3 regions of the Paenibacillus sp. 22594 genome follow, and region 1 is predicted to be linked to each of the others. Evidence: predicted binding sites of a transcription regulator. Region 1 holds the regulator's gene; each other region holds the start of a gene.
The links. Region 1 encodes Rex, which represses fermentation and respiration genes when NADH is low (regulators of the CRP and FNR family bind a similar motif). Its sites were predicted from a motif close to TTGTGAAATATTTCACAA; they were not measured.

Region 1 (4,217 bases):
TAAGGAATATATGGAAGAGGTGACCCAGCGGCTGAAGGAGACTTTGCCCCAATACGAGAGCCGTGAAGCCCAGGAGATAATGATTCACGAGGTCATGGCGGCACTTGAGGGTGACAAGCATCTCTTGATCGAGGCGGGAACGGGTACCGGCAAGTCGCTGGGTTATCTGCTTCCGGCCATTTACCACAGTGTACGCTCAGACCAGAAGGTAATGGTGAGCACACATACCATCAACCTTCAAGACCAGCTGCGTGAGCGCGACATCCCTCTGTTGACGAGTGTCGTGCCGTTCCCGTTTAAGGCTGCAATCTTCAAGGGGAGAGGGCACTATTTGTGTCTGCGGAAGTTTGAACATAAAATAAACAAAAAGGACTTTACAAGTCCGCGGGAAGAAGCGCTTACTGCGGCACAAATGATTGTATGGCTGACCCAGACCCAGTCAGGTGATGATGAGGAACTGAATCTGAACGGCCGCGGCGGTGATTTCTGGGAGACCGTGGCCAGTGATACGGATTCATGCCTAGGACGTTCCTGCCCCTGGTTCCGCAAATGTTATTATCACCGGGCTAAGCACGAAGCCGGGATAGCGGATGTCGTAGTGACCAATCATTCCAAGTTGTTCGCGGACGTCAAGGCTGGGCATCAGCTACTTCCGGCTTATGAGCACCTCGTCATTGACGAGGCCCATCATTTGGAGGATATTGCAGGCAAGCACCTGGGCATGCAGATGAAATATTTCACCGTTGCCCATACGCTTACGCGTCTCTATAAAGACAGCCGGAGCGGCCAGCTCCCGGCTCTGCGTCAAACGCTGCAGTCATCAGGCAGTGAGCAGGCGGCAGAATGGAGCGGTGTGATCGACAGGATCTACCCGGATCTGCTTACGGTTAAGGAATCGTGGGACACGCTAAGTGACAAGCTGTTTGCCCTGCTGCCGGAACGCAGTGACGCCGCTGCCGGAGAAGCCGGACAACTGGTTACCCGACTTCTGCCGGGCAACAGGCCCAGGGATTGGGAAGAACTAGCTGCGCTTGAGAACACACTTCATCTTAGTCTAAGTGATATTATTCGCAAGGGCGACAAGATGCTCAGTGAAATGCGCGAATCGGAGAGCCAATCGTCTTCGGATAGTCTGGTGACGGATATCGGCGGGTTATTCAAGGATTTGGCCTCCATCCGTGAGCAAGTGCGGTTCTTCATGAACCTGAACGACGAGAATATCGTCTACTGGATGGAAGGCAGCGGCAACTATCGCGGGAAGTCGCTGCAGCTGTATGCCGTTCCGGTCGATGTCAGTGCCCAGCTCAAAGAGCTCTTTTTTGATAAAAAGAAAAGCATAGTCCTTACCTCAGCGACTTTGTCCGTAGATAAGTCCTTTCAATTTATGATTGACAATCTGGGACTAGGCGAGTCCGCAGAACAAGGACGGCTGATGACAGCACTGCTCCCATCTCCGTTTAAGTACCGTGAACAGGCACTTCTGGTCATACCGCGTGATTTTCCCAGTGTCAAAGGCAGTGTGGGCGATGCCCGTTTTGTCGATAAGCTGGTACATTCATTGGCGGAGGCCGCTGTGGCGACTCGGGGCCGGATGCTTGTGCTCTTCACCTCCTATAAAATGCTGCGCCAGGTCTATGATCCTCTGAAGGAGGCACTCGTCTCTGAGGACATTACTGTACTGGGGCAGGGAGTGGAAGGCGGTAGCAGGAGTAAGCTGATCCGGCGTTTTCAGGACAGCGCGGCCTCTGTGCTGCTCGGGACAAGCAGCTTCTGGGAAGGTGTGGATATTCCCGGTGAGGCTTTGACCTGTCTGGCCATTGTCAGACTGCCTTTTCAGCCGCCGAACCATCCGCTTGCGGAGGCCAAGGCCGAGCTGCTTCAGGCACAGAAAAAGAACCCGTTTATGAAGCTGTCGGTGCCCCAGGCGGTTATCCGTTTCAAGCAAGGTTTCGGCCGGCTGGTACGTACTGCTCAAGACCGGGGTATTGTTATAGTATATGATACCAGGGTTATTGAATCTTATTATGGTAAGTACTTCCTGTACTCTCTGCCTGGACCCAAAATGGAGCATATGCTGACGGATCAGATGGTTCCGCGAATTGCGGAATGGCTTGAAGACGGAAGCGTATCTTAACCTGCAATCATTTCAAATATAATCAAGGATCAACGAAGTTCCGTTCTCCTGGTGTCTGGTTCGTGCTGAGGCGCCAGGGAATGGATTGTACTTATGCTCACTAAACTTGGCATATGCTTACGAAGTGAGTTTTGTACGAAGTAATACTATGATGCATTGCTCATAAAACTTTTAGGAGGAGAAAATATGAAATCGGATAAAATATCGGAGGCCGTGGTACGCAGACTTCCAGTGTACCTGCGCTTCCTGAATGATCTCCTGAAGCGTGAAATCTCCACCGTGTCTTCCCAAGAACTGGGACAAAAGCTGGATCTGAATCCGGCGCAAATCCGCAAGGATTTAGCCTATTTCGGGGATTTCGGCAGAAAAGGTATTGGATATGATGTGTCATATCTGATTGAGAAAATCCGTCATATCCTGAAGCTTGACCAGCAGATCAACGTGGCATTGGTGGGTGCAGGTAATCTCGGCCACGCCCTGTCTAATTACAATGCTTACTTGAAGGACACGATGAAAATCACTGCTGTATTTGATTCCTATGCTCCCAAGGTCGGCCAGAAAATCAACTCACTAATTGTACAGCCCATGGAAGAGCTAGGAAGCACGATCCGCGAGCAGGGCATCCGCATCGGTATTATCACTGTACCGGATAGTGAAGCACAGAATGTTGCAGATATTCTGGTGGATTCAGGCATTGAGGCGATCCTTAACTTTGCACCGGTGATTTTGAAGACGCCGTCCAACATCCGGATTCACGCCGCTGATTTTACTACCGATTTGCAGAGTCTGGCCTATTATTTGCATGATGGAAAGGACGAAGTGGTAAATGAGCAGCAATAAGACTGTAATTGTAAATGGGCGATTTCTGGTGCCGGGTACGGAAAATCCGGTTCTAAGCGGCTATATGACTATAGAAAATGATCTCATCACATACATAGGAGAAGTCAAACCTGTCATTGAAGAAGGGACACAGACCGTTGACGGCAGCCGTCTGCTGTTCATGCCGGGACTGGTCAACACCCATGGCCACACAGCCATGTCTCTGCTCCGTGGATATGGGGATGACATGGTCCTTCAGAACTGGCTGCAGGAGAAGATGTGGCCCATGGAAGAAAAATTCACCGGAGATGATGTCTACTGGGGAACCTCTTTGTCTGTGCTGGAAATGCTGAAGGGCGGCACAACCACCTTCCTGGATATGTATGACCATATGGACAGGGTTGCTGAGGTTTCTGAGCAGTCGGGAATGCGTGCCGTGCTTATGCGCGGGGTTATCGGCTTCTGTCCGGAGGATGTGCAGAACCATAAGCTGGCGGAAGCGATAGCCTTTGCCCGGAATTGGAATGGAAAGGCGGATGGAAGAATCACAACGATGATTTCCCCGCATGCCCCTTACACTTGTCCTCCTGAATTTTTCGTGAAATTTGTACAGGCTGCCCATGATCTGAACCTGCCTATGCACACACACATGTCCGAAACCCGGCGGGAGGTCGAACAGAATGCTGCTGATTACGGCCTGCGTCCGGTAGCGCATCTGGAGAAGCTGGGGATGTTCACGCGCCCGGCCCTCGTGGCTCACGGGGTTCATTTGAATGATGAAGAAATAGAGATTCTAGCACGTTACAACGTAGGGGTATCCCATAATCCTGGGAGTAACTTGAAGCTCGCAAGCGGAGTAGCACGGGTACCGGAGCTGCTGCGTGCGGGAGTCAAGGTATCGCTGGGCACTGACGGTGCGGCAAGCAATAACAATCTGGATATGTTCGAGGAGATGCGCCTGGCTGCTCTGATCCACAAAGGTGTGAGCGGAGATCCAACAGCTGTACCGGCACCGGAAGCATTGCTGATGGCGACCGAATACGGCGCACAGTCGATTTTCCTCGAGAACACAGGACGTTTAGCTCCGGGCATGAAGGCTGATTTCATTGCCCTGGATATCGACCAGCCGCACTTCCTGCCGCATACGGATCTGCTCTCCCATGCCGTGTATTCAGCGAGTGCGAAGGATGTTGAGCATGTATGGGTGGATGGCAAGCAGGTTGTGAAGCATGGACAGTGCCTGACTTTAGATGAGGAACGAATC
Region 2 (4,217 bases), on a different contig from region 1:
GCGTCCATCCCAAGGATCGCTTGTTGTATCTCTTGGCATGTAGCGTGTGCTCCAGTAGATGTTGTAGACCAACAGTACAAAGCCTATCGCCAATCCTACCGCACCCACAAAGGACAGCATATTGAGCGGGCCAAAGCCGGTTTCCTTTGAATAGGTGTACATCCGGCGGGTCATCCCCATTAGACCGAGGAAGAACAGCGGGAAGAAGGTGACGTTGAAGGAAATCACGATCCACCAGAAGGAATGCTTACCCAGTCGTTCGTTCAGACGGAAGCCGAATACTTTCGGGAACCAGTAGTGGAACCCGGCAATAACGGCGAAGACGGCACCCGGAATCAGCACGTAGTGGAAATGCGCAACCAGGAACATGGTGTTGTGGTACTGGTAGTCGGCACTGGCCATCGCCAGCATGACCCCCGTTACCCCGCCGATGGTGAAGATCGGGATAAAGGCCAGCGTATACAGCATCGGGGTCGTGAAGGTAATCCGGCCTTTTCGCAGTGTAAACAGCCAGTTGAATATTTTAACCCCGGTAGGTACAGCTATCGCCATCGTGGTGATGGAGAAGAAACTGTTGACCATAACGCCTTGACCCATGGTGTAGAAATGGTGGGCCCATACCAGGAAGGACAGGAGCGAAATAATCAGCATACTGAATACCATGGAGGTATAACCGTATAGATTCTTTTTGGAGAAGGTGGCGATAATTTCGCTATAAATACCGAACGCCGGCAGAATAACGATATATACCTCAGGATGTCCCCAAACCCAGAACAGGTTCGCCCAGAGCATATCCATCCCGCCGTTGGCCATGGTGAAGAACTGGGAGCCGAACAGGCGGTCGAACATCATCAGCGCCAGGGCCACGGTCAGAACCGGGAAAGCGAAGACGATAATCACGTTGGTGATGAGTACGGACCAGGTGAACATCGGCATCTTCATCAGCTTCATGCCTGGTGCGCGCATTTTAAGAATGGTTACGATAAAGTTAACACCTGTGATCAGAGTCCCGATACCGGAAATCTGCAGCGCCAGGGAGTAGTAGTTGTTGCCGACTGTCGGACTGAACTCCAGACTTGCCAGCGGGAAGTAGGCCGACCATCCGGCATCCGGCGATCCGCCGATGACGAAGGAAATGTTGAGCAGCATGGCCCCCATAAAGAAAAGCCAGAAGCTGACGGCGTTCAGACGCGGGAAAGCTACGTCGCGTGCACCGATCTGCAGCGGTACGATCACATTCATCAGACCGATGATAAACGGCATGGCCATGAAGAGAATCATGATCAGACCGTGGGTGGTAAAGACCTCATTATAGTGCTGTGCGTCGAGGAACTTCATTTCCGGCGCTGCGGTTTGCAGACGCATCATCATCGCGTCCACGCCCCCGCGGAACAGCATGAGCAGCGCGGCCAGGATATACATGACGCCGATTTTCTTATGGTCGACCGTGGTCAGCCATTCGCGCCAGAGGTAACCCCATTTTTTGAAATAGGTAAGCCCGACGAGAATCCCGATAGTAGCAAGTGCGATACTGATCATGGCTCCGTATATCAAGGGTTCGCCGTGAACCTTAAATTTGTCTAAATCCATTAGGGTGGCTCCTTTCAGGTTGTTTCATCGAGCGGTACTTTAAGAATTGCTATCTTGCGTCTGTTCGTCTACCGGTGAGCTTGGCAGCGGCTGTTCGACTTCCGGATTCGGTTTGCTGTCGAACTCAGTCTCGCTGGAAGGCTCCGGTGAAGGATGGATATCCTTATTGTCCTGATGATCCATATTTCCGTTATCCATATCCATCTCCTTGCCTTCACCGCTCATATGCTCGCTGTGGTCTCCCGGAGGAGGGCTGAATTCCAGATGGGTGGAAGAATAAGTTTTACGTCCAAGATAATCGGTGGCGAGCAGGCCCTTGAATTCCTTCTCTGTAAGCTTCGGAGCCGTTTCCTTGACCTCTTTCACCCACTCGTCATAATCCTTGCTGCTCATGACAAGGGCTTCGAATTCCATATGGGCGAAGCCTTTACCGCTGAAGTTGGCATTCTTGCCAATATATGAGCCTTCAGTATCTGCGGAAAGATGAAGTGTGGTAAGCATGTCGCTCATCGCATACTTTTGTCCGGCAAGCTGTGGAATCCATAGGCTCGTGATGGTACCGAAAGAGTACATTCTGAACTCTACTGCCCGGTGCACCGGCATATTGACATAGTTCACGGTTTCAATGCCTTCCTCCGGATAGCTGAAATGCCATTTCCAGTTGGAAGAAGAGGCATAGATGACGAGAGGAGTCTGGTCTTTGTAATCTTCGGCCTGCTTCTCGACAGCGCTAGTCGTTTTGACTGTCACAACGGACAGGAAGGCCACAATAATGATCGGGATAATAATCCAGATCGCTTCGAGCACCTTGTTGCCCTCCTCATGCTCCGGAATGTATCCTTCATTGCTTTTATTGGCCCGGTATTTCACCAGCACGAAGATGTATAAGATGTAGACAACGGCCAGAACACCGAGCATCACGAGAATAGAAAGGATGATGGTGTCAGATAAAGTTCGTGCAGACGGCCCCTTCGGGTTCAGAACAGCGATTGAACTGCATCCCGGGAGGAGGAGAATGAGGCTGAGAAACAAAGCGTATAACGGTCCCTTTTTTTTCATATAGAACTCCTTCCTTCAATAGTTCTTTTCATGCACCGATCGTTAGCGGGCAAACATTAACCTGTATCTATAGTAAGAACTACTTACCCATAATGCAAAATACATATTTTGTAATTAAAGCTATAATCGTCCTTAAAAATGTCCATTAAGTTAAATATCTGTGATCAATTTGTTACAACATCCTTAACGTATGATAAAGATCACAGTAACGGTGCGCCTTAAGGTTATTTTAAGAATGTTCAAATTTTGTTCATAATTTCACAAATGTTACTATTTTCGTCACAAATATTTAAGCCGTAAAAGGCCCGGATTCATTGGGATTTGCTTACTATGACAGCATTCGACGAAGTTTGAGTTCTTTCTGAAAATAATGACAATATGTCATTTATCACAGCATAACAGTTACAACTTTTTCTGCTCGCGGTTACAATCTCTCAAATTACGTTATATCTATGTATGTTAAAGTAATAGATAAATATACATAGATTGGAGATTGTGTCGGTGGCTACTAAAAAAGTAATGCTCTTATTCATGTCATTATTCCTGTGCTTCGGTGTCATTCAAACAACAGTAAGTGCAGCGGGAGCGAACAAATCTTTGAAGCTGGGAGTAGGGGATACCTTAAGCGGCATCACAGCCGTTTCGCATAATGATACCTATTATGTTCCTCTCCGCGCTTTGGCGGCAGAGCTGAAGTGGACCCTCACCGGTCTTCCAGATGGCATTCAGGTCGAAGGCGGGGGGCGCACGCTCAGGCTGCTGGGGGATAATGGGGGAGCTAAGCTCCAGGATGGAACGATTGCCAAGGCGGATACATTTCTTCAGAACGGAACATTGATGGTTCCGCTGAAGATAAGCGCCTACCTCGGATATATCATTTCCTTTGAACCGGAGAAATATTTACTGCGCGTCTATGATGCCTCGGCAACCTTGGATGACGCAGGGTTCATAAGTAAATACAAGAGCGAACTGACGCCGCCTGTAACCCCCGAAGAACCTGCCAAAGAACCTGCGAAAACTCCTGCAGCCAAGCCGGGTACAACCTTATATCTGACCTTTGATGACGGACCGTCAGCAACAACGTCACAGCTGCTGGATATTCTGGACAAGTATGATGTCAAGGCCACGTTCTTCATGATTGGACCCAATATGAACCGTTATCCTTCCCAGGTGAAGCGGATTGTGGAGATGGGAAGTGGTCTGGGCTTGCATGGCATGACGCACCGCAAAGAGAAGTTCTATGCGTCTGCCTCTGCTGCGCTTGCCGAAATGAACGGGGACAACGCGATCCTGCGGAAGATCACCGGCCAGGGTACAACACTGATTCGTCCGCCATACGGCAGCAAGCCTTATTTCACCAAGACCTTTAGAGACAAAGTGCTGGGTCAAGGTTATCATCTGTGGGACTGGAACGTGGATTCGGATGACTGGAAGTACAAAGAGGATAGTGCCACCATCTATACAACAGTCATGAATCAGGTGCATAAGCTGCAACACTCCAGAACCAATCCGGTGATCCTGATGCATGACCAGAAAGCAACCCTCAAAGTGCTTCCGCGCCTGCTGGA
Region 3 (4,217 bases), on a different contig from region 1:
AATGTCGGATAGATCAGCTCGTCCCGCAGTTCCGGCTGAGGATCTCCGATATACTCCAGCATCAGGGAGATGAAACGCTGATGCTCTTCGCCTTCACGGAGCCTGTAGTGCTCTGTTTCTATTCTTTGCAAATCGGTCATTAACTGAATTCTGACACTATTCATGGTTCCACTCCCTCATTGATTTACTATGTAAATTAACACAATTCCTTGACCCTTTCCAGATCAAAAAACCTCCAAGCCTATCCGATCCTTACAGCATAAGGATCGGATAATTGCTTGAAGGTCCTCTAGGGCTTTTTATAGAAACAGTATAGACAATAATTAGTACGCCAGGCTGAACAGGCCTTTGATGTGGGACAAATAACGGATATTGCTGGCTTCCTTCATAAGGGTGGCAGGCAATCCTTTGAGTGGAGTATTGCTGGCACCGATAATCGCCACTCCGTCTTTGCGTCCCAGGCTGGCAAGCGTACCGGAGTTGATCGGGCTGAAGGCTTCAGATGCAGAGTTATTCAGGTAAGCATACAGATTGTAACCGATCAACTCACCCATCTGCCACGCAATTTGTGCGGTTGGCGGATATGGACGTCCATCTGCTGCGAAGACAACGGCGCTGTCACCTGCCACAAAAACATCCGGGTGCGAGGTAGACTGCAGGAAATCATTGACTGTGGCACGGCCGCGGTTCACTTCAAGACCGGATTCACCGACAAGAGGGTTGCCCTGCACGCCACCGGTCCACACGAAGGTATTTGCCACAATCTGCTGGCCATCCTTCAGATCGATCACATTGCTGGCCACATTGGTTACAGGAAGACCAGTCAGGAAAGTTACCCCACGGGTAGTCAGGCTGGTTACCGCACGTTCAATCAAGTGATCCGGCAGCACTGGAAGGATTTTTGGCCCAGCTTCTACCAGCATCAGCTTGATATCTTGAGCATTCACACCATACCGTTTGGTCAGCTTCGGCAGCACATCAGCAATCTCGCCTACCAGTTCCACACCGGTTAGTCCGCCGCCGCCAATCAGAATGGCTGCATCGGCAGGATTGTGCGTCTTGGAGTATTCACGGATGCGTTCTTCAATATGGGCATGGATTTTTTTCGCGTCAGCAGCGGATTTCAGCACCATGCTATACTCTTCCAGCCCCGGTATGCCGAAATATGCAGTAGTGCTGCCAAGCGCAACCACAAGGGCATCATACGTAAGCGCCGTCCCATCAGACAGCTGCACCTGCTTGTTGTCAACAGAGAATGACTTCACCTTGGCAATTTTCAGATCAATGTCTTTTCCGGCAAAAAGCTTGGTAAGAGGCATAGTTACAGCTTGTTCCGAGGCACTCCCTGCGGCCAGACGATGAAGCTCGGTAATAATCTGATGCGTCGGATACTGATTGACGACTGTGATTTTAGCTTCAGCCTTACTCATATATTTACGCACGTTAATAGCACTCAGAAGACCGCCATAGCCTGCTCCGAGAATCACGATATGTTTTGACATGGTAATGTTCCTCCGTCCTTATTTTTGTGGATTACGTTCGCCGCTGACCTGCAGGTATGCATTCATGAAACGGAGCATTTTTTGCACCTGGGGGTCCTTAATCATTCGCATCATGCCGAACAGGCTGATCGTTTCACTGCTCTCGTTGGCACGATCCTTGGCTTCGATCACTGTAGCCGCCATCGTTTTAACGGAATCTACTACAGGCTCGGCAAGCTCTTTGATAGCACCCACTGTATCACTTTTCAGCACTTCATCCGATGCAACAGCCTGCACAAAATCAAGTGATTTGGTTAATGCACCAACCAGCTGTGTAATCTGGGGAAGCTGCTCCACCAGTGTTGTTAGGGACTCCTGCACCTCAGGCTTCAAGAGCTGATCCAGGAGATCTTCTTTGGTAAAAGCTTTGGTTTGCGTAATGGTTTCTGACATAATGAGCGCTCCTTTACAATAGCTTTATTTCATATAGAAGATGGACTAGCAGATAAACGAAATAATTAATCTCTAAATCAATGTGATTATTATAACATTCTCTATGTAATAAATGTCACAATCTTTTTGCCTCTATACCCTTATTTTGTGATTAAAATCACTTCTTTTCTTCGGATTTCGATATATCCCTCATTTTTGTAAAAAAATTTAGTGCAGCGTTACATTTAGTCATTGACGAAGGTAAAATGCCGTGATATGTTTAGCAAGTAACTAATAGTAAGTTCATTTATTAATATCAGCTATTAATAATTATTAACCACTACATACACAATGGAGGAATGAACATGAGTACTTTTTCAGAATTGGTTCAAGCACGGAGATCAGCAAATAACTTCGTAGAGGGCATCGAGATTCCCCAGGGCGAGCTGGAGGAAATGTTCTCGCTGGCCCGTCTTGCCCCTTCAGCCTATAATTTGCAGCATGCGCATTATAAGGTGGTTGCCAATGAAGAGCTGAAAGAAAAAGTCCGTGAAGCAGCCTATGGCCAATATAAAATCCACACAGCTTCAGCCGTCATCGTCGTGCTTGGAGACAAGAATGCGTATCTGCAGGCACCGGAAATCTATAGCGGCCTGAAAATGCTGGGAGCTATGAGCGCGGAAGAATTTGACGGCACCATTGAAGCCATCAATGGCGCCTACATTGGAAATGACGCTTTTCAGCGCGATGAAGCGATCCGCAATGCCTCCCTGTCCGCGATGCAGTTCATGCTGATTGCCAAGGACAAGGGCTGGGATACCTGCCCGATGATCGGTTTCGATTCTGAAGCCCTCGCGGCAACCCTGAGCCTGCCTGAGAATTTGGTACCGGTCATGCTTATTACCATCGGTAAGGACAACAAGCACAAGATCAGACCCCGCGGCTACCGCAAGCCGGTAAATGAGTTTGTAGAGTTTTTTTGAGTGATGCACGCAGCAAAAACAGAGCCATCCGGGACGCAGCCCAGATGGCTCTTTTGCTTAAACAGCAGTAATCACTTAGCTCTACACTCTGCGGAAACGCCACAGGATACTTTGAAAATCACCATGCAATGCAGGCAGCGGCAATCCCGCATACATCAGATGATCGCCTCCGTATACACCGCCGCCTTCCAGCCATTCATAATCCGCATTAGGATCAAGACCCTTAAGCCTCAGGTAATACAGCTTATCATTAGGCTCAGCCAGTGTACGGACATAGACCACTACAGCCTCTGACTGATCTTCTGCCGCAATCAGCCACGCTGTCTCATTCCCTTCAAAGGGGCTCAGGAGCCGGTATTGCTCCCCAAACTGAACAAGCGGACGCAGTTCTTTGTACAGCGCCACCTGTGCTTTTACCGCCGCCTTTTCTTCTTCCGTAAACTTCGTCAAATCCAGCTCATAGCCAAAATTGCCTGACATGGCCACATGGCCACGGAGTTCCAGAGATGTATTGCGCTGAACCTGATGGTTCGGAACCGCAGACACATGACTGCCCATAGCGCTCAGCGGGTAGACAATACTTGTACCATACTGGATTTTGAGCCGGCTGACTGCATCGGTATTGTCACTCGTCCAGGTCTGTGGCATGTAAAAGAGCATCCCTGGATCGAAACGGCCCCCGCCTCCAGAGCAGCTCTCAAACAGAACATCCGGGAATTCCGAGGTGATCCGTTCTAGAACACTATATAGCCCAAGCATATAGCGGTGCGCCGTTTCCCGTTGTCTTTCCGGCGGCAGCTGTGCAGATCCGATTTCAGTCATATTGCGGTTCATATCCCATTTGACATAGGTGATTGGTGCTGACCGCAGCACAGCAGCAATCCGGTCACCGATCGCCTGACAGACATCCTCGCGTGAGAAGTCCAGAACCAGCTGCGTACGGGCCAGCGTTCTGCGGCGGTCCTGTACATGCAGACACCAATCGGGATGCTGCCGGTACAGCTCACTGTCCGGCGAAATCATCTCCGGTTCAAACCACAGGCCAAACTGCATATCGAGCTTATTCACCCGCCGCGCCAGATCCTCCAAACCCTCGGGCAGCTTGTTCGGATCAACCACCCAGTCCCCAAGTGAGCTGCGGTCATTGTCCCGGTGGCCGAACCAGCCGTCATCCAGGACGAACAGCTCCATGCCCAGCTCACTGCCAGCACGGGCGATATCTTCAATCTTACCGGCAGTGAAATCGAAATATGTAGCCTCCCAGTTATTGACAAGCACAGGACGCGTACGGTCACGGAAGGTGCCGCGGGCCAGCCGCGTA

Region 2: the regulator Rex is predicted to act here: its motif matches at 2,896-2,913, upstream of qoxA (cytochrome aa3 quinol oxidase subunit II).
Region 3: the regulator Rex is predicted to act here: its motif matches at 2,038-2,055, upstream of ACTJKB_RS26645 (DUF1641 domain-containing protein).

What each region holds. Positions count from the first base shown of each region.
Region 1 is NZ_JBQENA010000002.1:754,455-758,671, forward strand. Features, by position in the region: gene dinG (ATP-dependent DNA helicase DinG) at 1-2,134, shown strand, start outside; gene ACTJKB_RS10235 (redox-sensing transcriptional repressor Rex) at 2,321-2,974, shown strand; gene ACTJKB_RS10240 (amidohydrolase) at 2,961-4,217, shown strand, end outside.
Region 2 is NZ_JBQENA010000004.1:574,102-578,318, reverse strand. Features, by position in the region: gene qoxB (cytochrome aa3 quinol oxidase subunit I) at 1-1,590, opposite strand, end outside; gene qoxA (cytochrome aa3 quinol oxidase subunit II) at 1,630-2,649, opposite strand; gene ACTJKB_RS16735 (polysaccharide deacetylase family protein) at 3,151-4,217, shown strand, end outside.
Region 3 is NZ_JBQENA010000011.1:116,530-120,746, reverse strand. Features, by position in the region: gene ACTJKB_RS26655 (DUF2785 domain-containing protein) at 1-164, opposite strand, end outside; gene ACTJKB_RS26650 (NAD(P)/FAD-dependent oxidoreductase) at 324-1,502, opposite strand; gene ACTJKB_RS26645 (DUF1641 domain-containing protein) at 1,521-1,934, opposite strand; gene ACTJKB_RS26640 (nitroreductase family protein) at 2,279-2,896, shown strand; gene ACTJKB_RS26635 (alpha-galactosidase) at 2,978-4,217, opposite strand, start outside.